2 regions of the Bradyrhizobium commune genome follow, and region 2 is predicted to be linked to the other one. Evidence: predicted binding sites of a transcription regulator. Region 2 holds the regulator's gene; the other holds the start of a gene.
The links. The regulator PhoB, encoded in region 2, activates phosphate uptake and scavenging genes when phosphate is short. The targets are predictions, from matches to a motif close to TGTCATNNANCTGTCAT.
Positions count from the first base shown of each region.

Region 1: IC761_RS20660 (RNA degradosome polyphosphate kinase) is a predicted target of PhoB. The motif match lies at 6,355-6,371, and genes of this name have one in related genera.

Region 1 is NZ_CP061379.1:4,365,520-4,373,452, reverse strand. Features, by position in the region: gene IC761_RS20690 (ABC-F family ATP-binding cassette domain-containing protein) at 1-232, opposite strand, end outside; gene IC761_RS20685 (hypothetical protein) at 277-450, opposite strand; gene IC761_RS20680 (sulfur globule protein precursor) at 672-926, opposite strand; gene ndk (nucleoside-diphosphate kinase) at 1,250-1,672, shown strand; gene IC761_RS20670 (TerC family protein) at 1,717-2,565, shown strand; gene ppx (exopolyphosphatase) at 2,571-4,073, opposite strand; gene IC761_RS20660 (RNA degradosome polyphosphate kinase) at 4,089-6,281, opposite strand; gene IC761_RS20655 (P-loop NTPase family protein) at 6,425-7,102, opposite strand; gene IC761_RS20650 (CDP-alcohol phosphatidyltransferase family protein) at 7,195-7,737, opposite strand; gene purM (phosphoribosylformylglycinamidine cyclo-ligase) at 7,892-7,933, shown strand, end outside.
Region 2 is NZ_CP061379.1:7,351,797-7,359,729, forward strand. Features, by position in the region: gene argF (ornithine carbamoyltransferase) at 1-735, opposite strand, end outside; gene IC761_RS34535 (aspartate aminotransferase family protein) at 735-1,937, opposite strand; gene IC761_RS34540 (GcrA family cell cycle regulator) at 2,405-2,914, shown strand; gene phoB (phosphate regulon transcriptional regulator PhoB) at 3,228-3,935, opposite strand; gene phoU (phosphate signaling complex protein PhoU) at 3,950-4,666, opposite strand; gene pstB (phosphate ABC transporter ATP-binding protein PstB) at 4,678-5,499, opposite strand; gene pstA (phosphate ABC transporter permease PstA) at 5,496-6,341, opposite strand; gene pstC (phosphate ABC transporter permease subunit PstC) at 6,343-7,332, opposite strand; gene pstS (phosphate ABC transporter substrate-binding protein PstS) at 7,474-7,933, opposite strand, start outside.

The DNA of each region.
Region 1 (7,933 bases), 3.0 Mb from region 2:
CGGGTCCGTTCGGGGCCTCCTGAGCAAGGCTGCCGACACGCCAGCGCGGCGGCAAGGTCACCGAGCCGTGCTCGGCCGCAAGCTCGCCGCGGATCACCTTGAACAGCGTCGATTTGCCGGTGCCGTTGCGCCCGACCATGCCAACGCGCGACCCGGGCGTGATCTGCACGGAGCTACTATCGATCAAAAGGCGCCCGGCGAGGCGGATGGAGAGGTCGGTGATAGAGAGCATGCGGCCTTGTCACCGCAGGCGGGATCAAACGCAACCCGTTTTTGCTAGTGCGAGTCGCGGTCGCGCTTCTTCAGCTCGTTCAGGAGCTGCTCGAGATGCGTCGGCAGCCGGGGTTCGGGACGAAGGCTCTGCTGAAGCCGTTCGCCCACTGCATCGCGAATCGCGCGACTGGTTCGCCGGTCGATCTGTTCGCTGTCATTGGCGAAAGGGCCAGTCATTGCGAGGTTCCGTGTTTTCTCTAAGTAACGACACGGTACCAAGTCATTGGCCCCCGAAATGGTTTCGCCGGCCATCGGGAATGCCCGGCATTCTAGTAAAGATTGTATGAATTTATCGTGCCTGCCCAAATATGAGGCCCCGGCGGGGGGAACACCGGGGCCTCTCTTGGAAGGTGCCGTGGGGGCCGGCACCTCTTCGAAGGTGCAAGGTGCTGTCGGGCTCAGTAGCAGCGGTTGATCAGCCGCCAGCGGGGTCCCCAGGGGGTCGGGACCAGCCGGCGCACATAGCAGCCGCCATAACCGTAAGAGACGGGGGCCGCATAGAAGCGCGGGCCACCCCAGCCGTAGCCGCGGTGCCAGCCACCGCCGCCGTGCCAGCCCCAGCCGCCATGCCAGTGAGCGGAGGCGGAGGTCGGCGCCAGCGCGGCACCCAGCGCGACCGCGGCAACGGCCGCGAGCGAAAGTTTCCTCAACATGGTGATCTCCTCAATACTGCCGGCGCGGGGCTATCGCGTCGATGGAAAGGCCGCCGAAGCGGTCCGCCTCGGGAGGAGGCTTTGGCTTCGATGGACCCGACGTTACGCCAGCGAGGCTGAACCAAACCCTGACGCCGCCTTCAGATTGGGTTCATCTGGGTGAAATCGTTGTAATCCATGTTGGAATTCGGCAGCCTCCCTGTGAACCTGGCCCCGCGGCGAAGCGCCCGTGGGCTGTTCCGGGCCTCGCTTGCCGGATCGCGACGGCGCCGATATAAGCCCCGCAACTCCGAACCACCCTTTTTCTCTTCAAGGACAAGATCATGGCCATCGAACGCACTTTCTCGATCATCAAGCCCGACGCGACCGCGCGTAACCTGACCGGCGCCGTGAACGCCGTGATCGAGAAGGCGGGCCTGCGCATCGTTGCGCAGAAGCGCATCCGCATGACCAAGGAGCAGGCCGAGACCTTCTACGCCGTCCACAAGGCGCGCCCGTTCTTCGGCGAGCTGGTCGAATTCATGACCTCGGGCCCGGTCGTCGTCCAGGTGCTGGAAGCCGAAGGCGCCATCGCCAAGTACCGCGATGCGATGGGCGCGACCGATCCGTCCAAGGCCGCCGACGGCACCATCCGCAAGCTCTATGCGAAGTCGATCGGCGAGAACTCCGCCCACGGCTCGGATGCGCCGGAGACCGCCGCGATCGAGATCGCGCAGTTCTTCTCGGGCAACGAGATCGTCGGCTGATCTTTCAGCCGATGAGTTAATTCGACGGGGCGAAAGGACTCATTGTGAACTGGCTCTGGCAGATCTTCGATCCCGCCACGATCGGGGCATTCTTCACCCAGTTCCGCAATGAAATGGCCGAGCCGACCTTCTGGATTGCGGTCGGCAAGATCATCTGGATCAACGTCCTGCTCTCCGGCGACAACGCGCTGGTGATTGCGCTCGCCTGCCGCGGCCTCAAGCCGCGGCACCGGTTGTGGGGCATGGTGCTCGGCGCCGGCGCCGCGGTGCTGCTGCGGATCATCTTCACCGGCATCGTTGCGAGCCTGATGGCGCTGCCGTATCTCAAGTTCATTGGCGGCCTTGCGCTGATCGTGATCGCGGCAAAGCTCCTTGTTCCCGAGAACGAGGATGAGGAGGGCGTCGAGTCCGCCTCGCATCTGTGGCAGGCCGTGCAGATCGTCGTCGTCGCCGACATCGTCATGAGCCTCGACAACGTCATCGCGGTCGCGGCTGCGGCCAATGGCAGCGTGCCGCTGCTGGTCCTCGGCCTCGCCATCAGCGTGCCCCTGATCGTTGCCGGTGCGGCGCTGATCATGGCACTGCTTGCGAAGCTGCCGGTCCTGGTCTGGGCCGGTGCGGCGCTGCTCGGCTGGATCGCCGGCGAGGTGATCGCGACCGATCCCGGCATCGCGCCGAAGCTGCACATGCTGTTCGACGGCCCGCTCGGCGCTTCAATCGACAAGATGCTCGCGGGTCTGCACTTGCCGGTGCAATTCGGCCATGGCGGCGCGGGCGGCGAATATCTCTGCGCGGCGCTCGGTGTCGTCGTCGTGCTGGTGGTCGGCTCGATCTGGCGCCGGCGCAGCCTGCATGCGGTTGCGCTCGAGCACGCAAAAGTCTCGGCCGAGTAATTTTTTTAGCGCCTCACGATCGAGCCGCTGCGCCCGATCAGGCGGGCGAGCTGCTTGAAGCGGCTGCCGACGCGGTCGGCGACGATATCGCCGAGCCGATGCTCGAACACCAGCATCAATTTGCGACCCTGGCTGCGAAAATGCGTGGCGGGCAGCACGCCCGGGCGCGCCGCTGAGATCAGATGCGCGACGCGGAACGCCGCACCCAGCAGACGCGCACGCTCCAGCTGCGCCGGCGTCAGCAGTTCCTGCATGGTCAGCGGCGGCTGGTTTTCCTCGCTCAAGCCCGCATAGCGGTAAAACACCGACAAGCCGACAAAGGCGCGTTCGCGGTGGTCGATCGCGCCGAAATTGGCGTTGACCACGAGGCTCAGCGTCTGCTCGCCGCGATGATCGGGATGCACGCGCCAGCCGATGTCGGAGAGCAGGCATGCGGTGTGGCGTAGGCGGCGGTCCTCCGCGGTCTCGCGCAGCCTGACCACGCGGGCGAGGCGGTCGGTCCAGGCGATCAGCTCGCGGGCATGGCGCGCCGAGCGCGACAACAGCTGGTTCAGCTCCTCGGCCGCGCAGATCAGTCCATCCTTGTTGCGCTCGGCCTCCGGCAGCTTCTCGTGCAGCAGGCCTTCGCGGACGCCGAAGGTCGAGAACACGATGGTCTTGGGGTTCGCGACGCGGATGACGTGCTCGAGCACGAGGGCGGCATAGGTGAGGAGAGGGCGCCGCGCGTCGGCGACGACCTCGATGTCGGCGAGCATGTCGACGGCTGCGAGGCGCCGCAGCCGTCGTGCGAAATCGAGCGCCTCGGCCGCCGGAATGGAATAGCCGTGCATCACCTGGAGCGGATAGCCGCTCTGGATGATGTGGATACGCGCAAGCGCACGCCAGGTGCCGCCGACGGCGTAGAAGGTGCGGCCGCGGCCGGCTGCGAGTTGCGGGACCTCGTCGATGGCCTCACGGACGATGCGGTCCGCGCGCTTGAGCGATTTGTGGGCGAGGTCCTGCAACGCAAGGCCGCCGAGCGGCAGCGTCACGCCGCTGCGCACGCTGTTCTTACGCACGTCGATCAGTTCCAGCGAGCCGCCGCCGAGATCGCCGACGATGCCGTCGGGCTGATGGATACCGGAGATCACGCCGAGCGCGGACAACTTTGCTTCGCGCGGGCCCGACAGGATCTCGATCGTCACGGCGCAGATGCGCTCGGCTTTCGCAATGAAGTCGGGGCCGTTGGAGGCATCGCGGCAGGCAGCGGTCGCGATCGCGAACACGCGGCCGACCTGCATCACCCGGCACAGCGCGCGGAAGCGCTTGAGCGAGGTCAGCGCCTTGTCGACGGCGTCGGGCGCGAGCAGGCCCGTGCTCTGCACCTCGCGGCCCAAGCCGCACAGTGTCTTCTCATTGAAGATCGGAATCAGGCTTCGCGCCAGCGCCTCGTAGACGACGAGACGAACCGAATTGGAGCCGATGTCGATGACCGCGACGCTAGCGCCACGCTTGCGCGGCCGTTTCACGGCGACAATCTCCGGTCAGGGCTGATGGCGTTCGTTCCGGCGCGTGAGACGGCGCGGCGAGGATTCCTTGAGCGACTTTCCACGGCCAGACAGACTCGGATTTGTCATGAAGTAATTGTGCACGTTGAAAGGCTCCTCGCCCTTCGCGGCCTTCATACGCGTTGAGGACCCGTCCGGCAACAATTGCCAGCTCTGCTCATTGTCCTTGAGATTCGCGACCATGATCTGTTCGAGAACCTGCTGATGCACCGTGGGATTTTGCAGCGGACAGAGCACCTCGACGCGGCGGTCGAGGTTGCGCGGCATCATGTCGGCGGAGGAGATATACACAGCCGCTTTCGCGCTCGGCAGGCCCTGGCCCATGCCGAAGCAGTAGATTCGGCCGTGTTCCAGGAAGCGTCCGATGATCGACTTGACGCGGATGTTCTCCGACAGGCCGGGAATGCCGGGGCGCAGGCAGCAGATGCCGCGCACCACGAGCTCGACCTGCACGCCCGCCTGTGAGGCCTCGTAAAGCGCGTCGATGATGTCGGGGTCGACCAGCGCATTCATCTTCATCCAGACCGCGCCGGGCTTGCCGTGGCGTGCGTGCTCGGTCTCGCCCTGGATGTGCTCGATGATGCGCTTGCGCAAGGTCAGCGGCGACACTGCCATCTTCTCCAGATCGCTTGGCGCGGCGTAGCCGGTGATGAAATTGAACACGCGCGCGGCGTCACGTCCGATGGTCGGCTCCGAGGTGAAGTAGGAGAGGTCCGTATAAATACGCGCGGTCACCGGATGGTAGTTGCCGGTGCCGGTATGGACGTAAGTGGTGAGGCTGCCGCCCTCGCGGCGCACCACCATCGAGAGCTTTGCATGCGTCTTCAATTCGAGGAAGCCGTAGACGACCTGCACGCCGGCGCGTTCGAGGTCGCGCGCCCAGCGGATGTTGGCTTCTTCGTCGAAGCGCGCCTTCAGCTCGATCAGCGCGGTGACGGATTTGCCGGCCTCGGCCGCTTCCGCGAGTGCGCGCACGATCGGCGAATTGTTGGAGGTGCGGTAGAGCGTCTGCTTGATCGCGACGACGTCGGGATCGCGCGCGGCCTGCTGGAGGAACTGCACCACCACGTCGAAGGATTCATAGGGGTGATGGACGATCAGATCCTTCTGCCGGATCGCGGCAAAGATGTCGCCGCCGTGCTCGCGCACGCGTTCGGGATGGCGCGGAACGTAAGGGGTGAATTCGAGATCGGGGCGGTCGAGCCGGGTCAGCTGCGACAGCTCGTTCATGGCGAGCACGCCATCGACCAGGAAGACCTCGTCGTCGGCCGCCGACAGCGCGTGCTGCACGAAGCTGCGAAGCTCCTCCGGCATCTTGGCGTCGATCTCGAGCCGGATCACCGATCCGCGGCGGCGCCGCTTCAGCGCGGTCTCGAACAGGCGGACGAGATCCTCGGCCTCTTCCTCGATTTCGAGCTCGGAGTCGCGGATGATGCGGAAGGCGCCCTGGCCGTGGAGACTGTAGCCGGGGAACAGCCGGTTGATGAACAGGCCGGTTGCCTGCTCCAGCGAGATCAGGCGCACCGCCTTGCCGTCGGCCGGTAGGCGAATGAAGCGGTCGATCTTGCCGGGCATGCGGATCAGCGCGTTCATCGGCTTGCCGTCGACGGCGCGCGTGAGCTGGAGCGCGATGGTGAAGCCGAGGCTCGGGATGAACGGGAAGGGGTGGGCCGGGTCGATCGCCAGCGGCGTCAGCAGCGGGAACACGTTGTTGAGGAAATAGTCCTCGAGCCAGGTCCGCTCCGCCTTGGTGACCTCCTTGCCGTCGACCAGCACAATGCCGACGTCGGCGAGCGTGCCGCGCAAATCGGCCCAGATCGCCTGCTGGTCGGAGGCGAGTTGGGAGACGGTGCGATTGATCAGGGTGAGCTGCTCGGAGGGCGTCAGGCCGTCGGGCGCGCGCTCGGCAATGCCCTCGCGGACCTGGGCCTTGATGCCGGCGACGCGGACCATGAAGAACTCGTCGAGGTTATTCGCCGATATCGACAGGAATCGCACCCGCTCCAGCACGGGGTGGCTGGGGTTGACCGATTCCTCGAGGACGCGCCGGTTGAAATGCAGCCAGGAGAGCTCGCGATTGATGAACCGCTCCGGGCTCGAGGCGATCGCCGGCAGGCTCTCGGATTCCGTCTCTTTGTCTTTAATTTCAGTGGCTTGCGCGGATTCCATGAGAAGTCGGTCCATCCAGTTCGCCCCACCTTGCGACCTAAGCGCAAAACCGGCGAGAGCATGTTTGAGTGCGATGACGTTTCGATGACATTGATGTTCCGCTGCCCCGCCGCGTCAAGCGGGAGCCTCGGGGATGCCGGCGATCAGGCGTCCCGGAGCAGCTCGGCGGCGAGCGCCCGGGTGACCGGCCGGCCGAGGCGGAGGGCCTCGCCGTCGAGCAGTTCCACCGCCTGGCGGGCGGCCGCCGAGGACCGCTCCAGGCGGGTGGCAAGGTAGCTCACGACGCTCTCGTCGACGGACAGCTGCCGGTCGGCGCAGAACTTGACGATCAGTCCGCGGAACAGCTGGTCGTCGGGCGGCAGCAGTGAGACCACCGGCACGGCGCGCAGCCGCGAGCGCAGGTCGCGCAGCTCGACATCGAGGGTGGCGGGCGCCTCGCGCCCGGTGAAAAGAATGTAGGCGCCGTCCTCGCGTGCGAGGTTCATCAGGTGGAACAGCGCGCGCTCGTCAAAATCCTTCGCTCTGAGATCCTCGACCACCAGCGCGCCGGTGGCGAGCGCGCCGGGGACGGTCGCGGCGGTCAGTGTATTAGCCATTGTGGAACGGGCGCCGGCCTCCTCGGCCCAGATCGCGGCGAGATGGCTCTTGCCGCTGCCTTCGGGGCCAGCCAGCCACATGATCCGGTTCGGCCATTCCGGCCAGCCGTCGATCAAGGCGAGGCCGGCAGCGTTGGCGGGGCCCTCGAGAAAATTGTCCCGGCTGAGGCTCTCCGCGTGCGGAAGCGAAAACGCCAATTGTCGGGGATGACCGCGGCCTGCCACGCTTGCTGTGCTCCGTGCCGGCGCGCCGGCTTCACTTGAAGAGATTCGACTTCATCGAGCCGGAGTTGGCCTTTTGCAGGGCCGCATCCAACTCATTTGGCCTCGATCGTGCTCATGTGCCGCAGCCACTCGACGAGATAGAGCGACACCGAGGAGAGCGTGAAGACCGTGACCAGGCCCATCAGGATTATATCATAAGGCGCCGGCCTGAAGCCGAAGGCGAGCGAGGCCAGCACCAGCGCCGCATAGGCGACCTGGGCCGCGGTGTTGAGCTTCGAGACCATCGACGGTTTCATCTCGACCGGCTTGTCGAACAGCCAGGACACGATCACAGCAGTGACGATCATGATGTCGCGCGAGACCACCAGGATCACGATCCAGCGCGGGATGTCGCCCCAGATGCCGAGCGCGAGGTAGATCGACACCAGCAGCGCCTTGTCGGCGAGCGGATCGAGCAGGGCGCCGAGCTCGCTCCTCATGTTGAAGCGCCTGGCCAGGAAGCCGTCGACGGCGTCGCTGATGCCGGCGACCAGGAAGACGACAAATGCCACCTCCATTTGGCTCGACACGATGGCCCAGACAATGATCGGGACCAGGATGATCCGGCCCAAAGTGATGATGTTCGGAATACTCACGCGGCGCTTCCCGGCACCCGGCCTGACCTCAAATCCGGCCCGTTTGAAGGCTGAACCGGTTGATATCTACATAGTATAGGCAGGCGCGCCATGCGAGCCATTGCGCGTCCCCGGAATTCGACGTAACCAGCCGCAAACCCACTGGAAATCGGGCATGACCCTCCGCAAAAACGGCCTCACTTACGCCGATTCAGGC
Region 2 (7,933 bases):
CTGGTAGGGCTTGAGCACGTTGTGACGGTGCTCGCCTTCCTTGTCGCCCATCGACACCCAGGTGTCGGTGACGACGCAATCGGCACCCTTCACGGCGGCCTCGGGGTCGGTGCCGAGCACGATCGGCGCGCTGGTCGCCTTGATCCAGTCGCGCATCGCCTTCTTCGGCGCAAGCTCCGGCGGGGTCGCGACATTGAGCTGGAACTTGAAGCGCTCGGCCGCGTGTGCCCAGGACGCCAGCACGTTGTTGTCGTCGCCGGTCCAGGCCACCGTCCTGCCCTCGATCGGGCCGCGATGCTCCTGATAGGTCAGGAGATCGGCCATCACCTGGCAGGGATGCGAGCGCCGCGTCAGTCCGTTGATGACGGGCACCGTCGCGTAGGCCGCAAGCTCGAGCAGCGCATCGTGGTTGAGGATGCGGATCATGATGGCGTCGACATAGCGTGACAGCACGCGCGCGGTGTCGGCGATGGTCTCGCCGCGGCCGAGCTGCATCTCGGCCCCGGTGAGCATGATCGGCTCGCCGCCGAGCTGGCGCATGGCGACGTCGAACGACACGCGCGTCCGCGTCGAGGGACGTTCGAAGATCATCGCCAGCGTCTTGCCTTCGAGCGGTCTGACCGGCTGATGCGCCTTCTGCTTCGCCTTCATGGCCGAAGACGCGGCCAGCATGCTCTTGAGCTCCGACAGCGGAAGCTCGCTGATATCGAGGAAATGTTTGGGCGTACCGCTCATCAGCTTGCCGCCCGCTTGTTGCCGGCAAGCGCCGTGCAGGCGCGTTCGAGCCGCGCGACGCCGTCCTCGAGCTCCGCTTCGGTCACGATCAAGGGCGGTAGGAAACGCACGACATTGTCGCCGGCGCCGACGGTGAGCAGCTTTTCATTGCGTAGCGCTGCGACCAGATCGCCGGAGGGCACCACGGCCTTGATGCCGATCAAGAGCCCCTCGCCGCGCACTTCGCTGACGATGTCGGGATGACGATCGATCACGGAGGCGAGCTTCTGCTTGAGCAGCAGCGACATCTTTTGCACGTGATCGAAGAAGCCGGGCTTGAGCATGACGTCGAGCACGGCGTTCGCCGCCGAAATCGCGAGCGGATTGCCGCCGAAGGTCGAGCCGTGCGAGCCGGGACCCATGCCGGCCGCGGCGTCGGCGGTGGCGAGCACTGCGCCGATCGGGAAGCCGCCGCCGAGCGCCTTGGCGAGCGACATCACGTCGGGTGTGACGCCAGTGCGCCGATGAGCGAAGAGATCGCCGGTGCGGCCCATGCCGGTCTGCACCTCGTCAAACGCGAGCAGCAGGCCCTTCTCGTCGCAAAGCTGGCGCAGCGCCTTGAGGAAGGCGGGCGGCGACGAACGCACGCCGCCTTCGCCCTGGATCGGCTCGATCAGGATGCCGGCGGTCTGCGGACCGATCGCCTTCTTGACGGCCTCGATGTCGCCATGCGGCACCTGGTCGAAGCCATCCATCGGCGGACCAAAGCCTTCGAGATATTTTTCGGAGCCCGTGGCAGCCAGGGTCGCCAGCGTGCGGCCGTGGAAAGCGCCTTCGAAGGTGATGATGCGGTAACGCTCCGGATGGCCCTTGGAGAAGTGATGATGCCGCACCAGCTTGATCACGCCCTCCAGCGCTTCGGCGCCGGAATTGCAGAAGAATACGAAGTCAGCAAAGCTTTCGTTGCAGAGGCGGACAGCGAGCTTCTCGCCGTCCGGGCTCTGAAACAGGTTCGACATGTGCCAGAGTTTTGTGGCCTGCTCCTGCAGCGCCTTGACCAGCGCGGGATGGGCATGACCGAGCGCGTTCACCGCCACGCCCGAGGTGAAATCGAGATAGCGATCGCCATTGGTCGCGATCAGCCAGACGCCCTCGCCGCGCTCGAAGCCGATGTTGGCCCTGGCGAAAACGGGAAGCAGATGCGGCGCGGCGCTGTTGGTCATGACCGTCTCTTTTGGCTGTCATTTGGGCGTTTCGGATGGCCTGAGGCGCCTTACGCAGCGCACCATTGACCGGTCCGGAAAACGAAACGTGCCGCCTTTTAAGGGCGGCACGCGTCACTATCTTATGCTTGGCGCCACGGGTGTCAATGCCACCGGACAGCCTCGCGAAACGCTGAATCCGTAGTCTTGCGGTGGCGAATTTGCGGAGTTTTCGCCACGGAACATGTGGAAGCGAGTCGGCGGACTCTTGCGCGCGAGTCACGCCATATTGTAGCGTTTGGCTTGTCAGATACGACATCTCGTGCGGCAGTTCTGATCCCAAAAGTCCTCATGTACCGGCGTAAACGTTCGGGCGCATTGTTGTGCCCGGCGAGCCTTAAGGGATTCTGGCGGCATGGGTTTTTCGAGGCTTAGGCATTCGTCGTGCCGCCCCAGGATGGCTGGCGCGCGACGAAGGAAAGGGTGCAATGACGGTTTTGACCTGGTCCGACGATCGCGTCGAGCAGTTGAAAAAGCTCTGGGAAGCAGGACTTTCGGCCAGCCAGATCGCGGCCGAGCTCGGCAATGTGACCCGTAACGCCGTGATCGGCAAGGTGCACCGGCTCGGCCTGTCCGGCCGTGCCAAGAGCCCGTCGTCGGCGGCTCCCCGGCCGCGCAAGGCGCGTCCCGCGCAGCATATGATGCGGGTGAGCCGTCCCATTGCGCGCGGCAACACCGCCTTGGCGCAGGCCTTCGAGATCGAGGTCGAGGCCGAACCGGTCACCTACGACAACGTGGTGCCGATGAGCCAGCGGCTGTCGCTGCTGGAGCTGAACGAGGCGACCTGCCACTGGCCGGTCGGCGATCCCTCGAGCCCGGATTTCTTCTTCTGCGGCGGCAAGGCGCTCTCCGGCCTGCCCTATTGCGCCCAGCATTCGCGGGTGGCGTATCAACCGGCCGCGGATCGGCGGCGGGCGCCCGCGAAGCCGCCGCGCTGAGATAGATCTGAGTCAAGTTTAGGAGCCGTCGTGATAACGGCTCAACAAACTCCGCTGTCGTCCCGGCGAAGGCCGGGACCCATAACCACCGGCAGATGTGGTTAAGGAGACTCGGAGTTACCCTCTTCGCGCAACAACTACGCCCTGGGGTTATGGGTCCCGGCCTTCGCCGGGACGGCACCGATTTTGTAGCGGCAGCTCGCTAAAGCATGATCCGGAAAAGTGCGCAGCGGTTTTCCGAAAAGATCATGCTCGAACAACAACCTAAAGCGCGATGACGATTCATCCCAATCTCATCGCGCTTCAGGTCGGCTTACGTCTGCTCGGCCTTCGCGAACCGATCATCCAGCGCATAGCCGGCGCCGCGGACGGTGCGGATCGGGTCCTGCTCGCGGCCGAGATTGAGCAGCTTGCGCAGGCGGCCGATATGCACGTCGACGGTGCGCTCGTCGATATAGATGTCGCGGCCCCAGACGCTGTCGAGCAGCTGCTCGCGCGAGAACACGCGACCGGGATGCTCCAGGAAGAACTCGAGCAGGCGATATTCGGTCGGGCCAAGATCGATCGGCCGGCCCGAGCGCGCCACGCGGCGCTTTTCACGGTCGAGCTCGATGTCGCCGAAAGCGAGCACCGTGGCGAGCCGCTCGGGGCTTGCGCGCCGCAGCAGGCCTTTCACGCGGGCCAAAAGCTCGGGGACCGAGAACGGCTTGACGATGTAGTCGTCGGCGCCGGTCGCGAGCCCGCGAACCCGCTCGCTCTCCTCGCCGCGTGCGGTCAGCATGATGATCGGCAGCTGCTTGGTGTCGGACCGGGCGCGCAGCCGTCGGCACAGCTCGATGCCGGAGAGACCCGGCAGCATCCAGTCGAGCACGATCAGATCGGGGATGTGCTCCTTGAGACGGGTGTCGGCGTCGTCGCCGCGCATCACCGTCTCGACGTCATAGCCGTCGCCTTCGAGGTTGTAACGCAGAAGCTCGGTCAGAGCTTCCTCGTCTTCAACCACCATAATGCGTGCGCCCATGGGGTCGTCGCTCCTTACGTATTCGGGACCGGCGCGGCGAAGGTCGTCATGTCGCCCTTCGGCCGCTTGTCGGTGATGGCCTGACCTTCGATCATGTAGAACACCGTCTCGGCGATGTTGGTGGCATGGTCGCCGATCCGCTCGATGTTCTTGGCGCAGAACATCAGGTGAATGCAGAACGAGATATTGCGCGGATCCTCCATCATGTAGGTGAGGAGCTCGCGGAACAGCGAGGTGCAGATGGCGTCGACTTCCTCGTCGCCCTTCCACACCGCCATCGCCGCCGGCAGATCGTGCGCGGCATAGGCGTCCAGCACCGACTTGACCTGCTGCTGCACGAGATCGGTCATGTGCTCGAGGCCGCGGAACAGCTTCAGCGGATGAAAATCGGTCTCCAGCGCCGCGACGCGCTTGCCCATGTTCTTGGCGAGGTCGCCGATCCGCTCGAGATCGGTCGCAACCCGCATGGCGCCGACGATCTCGCGCAAATCGACCGCCATCGGCTGGCGGCGGGCGATGGTGAGCACGGCGCGTTCCTCGATCTTCTTCTGGAGCGCGTCGATCTCGACGTCGGTTGCGACCACGCGCTGGCCGAGCGCGACGTCGCGCCGGATCAGCGCGTCGACGGAATCGACGATCATGCGCTCGGCGAGGCCGCCCATCTCGGCGACCAGCCGGGTCAGCTCCTGAAGGTCGGAGTCGAAGGCTTTTGCGGTATGTTCCGAACCCATGTCCTGTCTCCTCAGCCGAACCGGCCGGTGATGTAATCCTGCGTGCGCCGGTCGGTCGGCGACGTGAAGATCTTGCTGGTGTCGTCGAACTCGATCAGCTCGCCGAGATACATGAACGCGGTCTTGTCGGAGACGCGCGCCGCCTGCTGCATGTTGTGGGTGACGATCGCGATGGTGTAGTTCTCGCTCAATTCCTGGATCAGCTCCTCGACCTTGGCGGTCGAGATCGGATCGAGCGCCGAGCAGGGCTCGTCGAACAGGATCACCTCGGGCCGCACCGCGACGGTACGGGCGATGCAGAGGCGCTGCTGCTGGCCGCCGGAGAGCGACAGGCCGCTCGCATTCAACTTGTCCTTGACCTCGTTCCACAGCGCGCCGCCGCGCAGCGCCTTCTCGACGCGGTCGTCCATCTCGGACTTCGAGATCTTCTCGTAGAGACGGATGCCGAAGGCGATGTTCTCGTAGATCGTCATCGGGAACGGCGTCGGCTTCTGGAACACCATGCCGACGCGCGCGCGCAGCAGATTGAGGTCGAGCTTGGGGTCGAGGACGTTGGTCTGGTCCAGCATGAGCTGGCCGGTGACGCGCTGGCCCGGATAGAGGTCGTACATCCGGTTGAAGATGCGCAGCAGGGTCGACTTGCCGCAGCCGGAAGGCCCGATGAACGCCGTGACACGGTTGGCGCCGAGCACCAGGTTGATGTTCTTCAGCGCATGGTGCTCGCCGTAATAGAAGTTGAGGTTGCGCACCGTCACCTTGGCGGGGGCTTCGGGCAGCGTGGGGGCCTGGGGCAGTCCACCGGACGCGCTCATCGATACGGAAAGATCACTCATTTTGCGGTCCTTTCGGCGCCAAGGATGCGCGCGCCAATATTCAGGGCAAGCACGGTCAGGGTGATGAGCAGCGCGCCACTCCAGGCGAGCTGCTTCCAATAGGCGTAGGGGCTCTGCACGAAGTTGTTGATGGTGACCGGCAGGTTCGCCATCGTCTTGTTCAGGCTCAGGCTGAAGAACTGGTTCGACAGCGCGGTGAAGAGCAGCGGCGCGGTCTCGCCGGCGACGCGGGCGGTGGCAAGCAGCACGCCGGTGATGAGGCCGGAACGGGCGGCGCGATAGGCGATGCGCTTGATCACCAGCGAGCGCGGCAGGCCGAGCGCGGAGGCCGCCTCGCGCAGCGCGTTCGGCACCAGCAGCAGCATGTCCTCGGTCGTGCGCAGCACCACCGGGATCACGATGACGGCGAGCGCGAGACAGCCGGCGATCGCCGAGAAGCCGCGCATCGGCACCACCACCGCGCCGTAGATGAACAGGCCGATGATGATCGAGGGCGCCGAGAGCAGGATGTCGTTGATGAAGCGGATCACCGAGGTCAGCTTGTCGTTGCGGCCGTACTCGGCGAGGTAGGTGCCGGCGAACATGCCGAGCGGCGCGCCGATGCCGACGCCGATCACGGTCATGATGATCGAACCGACGATCGCGTTGCGCAGGCCGCCTTCGGTCGAGCCCGGAGGCGGAGTGTCGGCGACGAATAACTCTGGGCTGAGACCGGCCACGCCGTTGTAGAGCAGCGTGATCAGGATCAGCGCAAGCCAGGTGACGCCGAAGGCGGCGGCACCGATGCAGAGCCCGCGGATGACGATGTCCTTGCGGCGGCGGCGTACGTAAATCGGGTTCATGTTACTTCCCCGCCTTCTTCTCGAGACGCAGCAGCATCAGCCGCGCGCCGGCGAGCACGAAGAACGTCAGCACGAACAGCAGCAAGCCGAGCAGGATCAGGCCGGACTGGTGCAGACCGTCGCTCTCGGCGAACTCGCTCGCGATCGCCGCCGAGATCGTGGTGCCGGGCGCGAAGATCGAGGACGAGATCCGGAACGAGTTGCCGATGATGAAGGTCACCGCCATGGTCTCGCCGAGCGCGCGGCCGAGCGCCAGCATGACGCCGCCGATGATGCCGACGCGGGTATAGGGGATCACCACGCTGCGGACGACTTCCCAGGTGGTGCAGCCGACGCCGTAGGCGGCCTCTTTCAGCACCGGCGGCACCGTCTTGAACACGTCGACCGAGATCGAGGTGATGAAGGGCAGCACCATGATGGCGAGGATCAGCGCGGCGTTGAACAGGCTGAGATAGGACGGCGGACCGGCGAAGATCGCGCCGAGGACCGGGACGCCGTCGAAGATCTTGATCATGAAGGGCTGGAAGGTGTTGGCCAGGAACGGGCCGAGCACGAAGAAGCCCCACATGCCGTAGATGATCGAGGGGATGCCGGCGAGCAGCTCGACGGCCATGCCGATCGGGCGGCGCAGCCATTGCGGGCAGAGCTCGGTCAGGAAGATCGCGATGCCGAGACCGACCGGGATCGCGATCAGCATCGCGATGAAAGAGGTCACGAGCGTGCCATACATCGGGCCGAGCGCGCCGAGCACGGGCGGATCGGCGGACGGCGCCCAGCGCTGCGTCCACAGGAACGCGAAGCCGTATTCCTTCATCGCCGGGAAGGCGCCGACGATCAGCGACAGGATGATGCCGCCGAGAATGAGAAGCACCGAGATCGCGCTGATGCGCGTGATCCAGTAAAAAGTGAGGTCACCGAGCTTGAACGCGCTCAAGGCCTTGGCGCGATCATACGGTCCGGCGGCGTCAACTACATTGCTCTCGACAGCCATTTCTGCCACGCCGATCCCCTGTACAAACGATACTTGTTTTTGTGTCACCGGTCTCGGCCCCGGATGCAGCACTGGGCTGATCCGGGGCCGAGGTCTTGCGGTCTCTGATGCGGCCGTTGCCGGCCGCACAGACTTAAGAGCTCAGCTCTTGATGTCGGCCGACCAGGTCTTCTCGATCAGGGTCACGACGCTGTCGGGCATCGGGATGTAGTCGAGTTCCTCGGCAGCCTTGGCGCCGTTCTTGAACGCCCAGGCGAAGAACTTGAGGGCTTCCTTCGACGCCGCCTTATCAGCCGGCTCCTTGTGCATCAGGATGAAGGTCGCAGCCGTGATCGGCCAGGACTTGTCGCCGGGCTGGTCGGTCAGGATGACGTAGTAGCCGGGAGCCTTGGCCCAGTCGGCGTTGGAAGCGGCCGCCTGGAACGCCTCGACCGTCGGCTGCACCGTCTTGCCAGCCTTGTTGACGAGGCCGGTATAGGTCAGCTTGTTCTGCTTGGCATAGGCGTACTCGACGTAGCCGATCGAGTTCTTGGTCTGGCTGATGTTGCCCGACACGCCCTCGTTGCCCTTGGCGCCGACGCCAACCGGCCACTCGACGGCG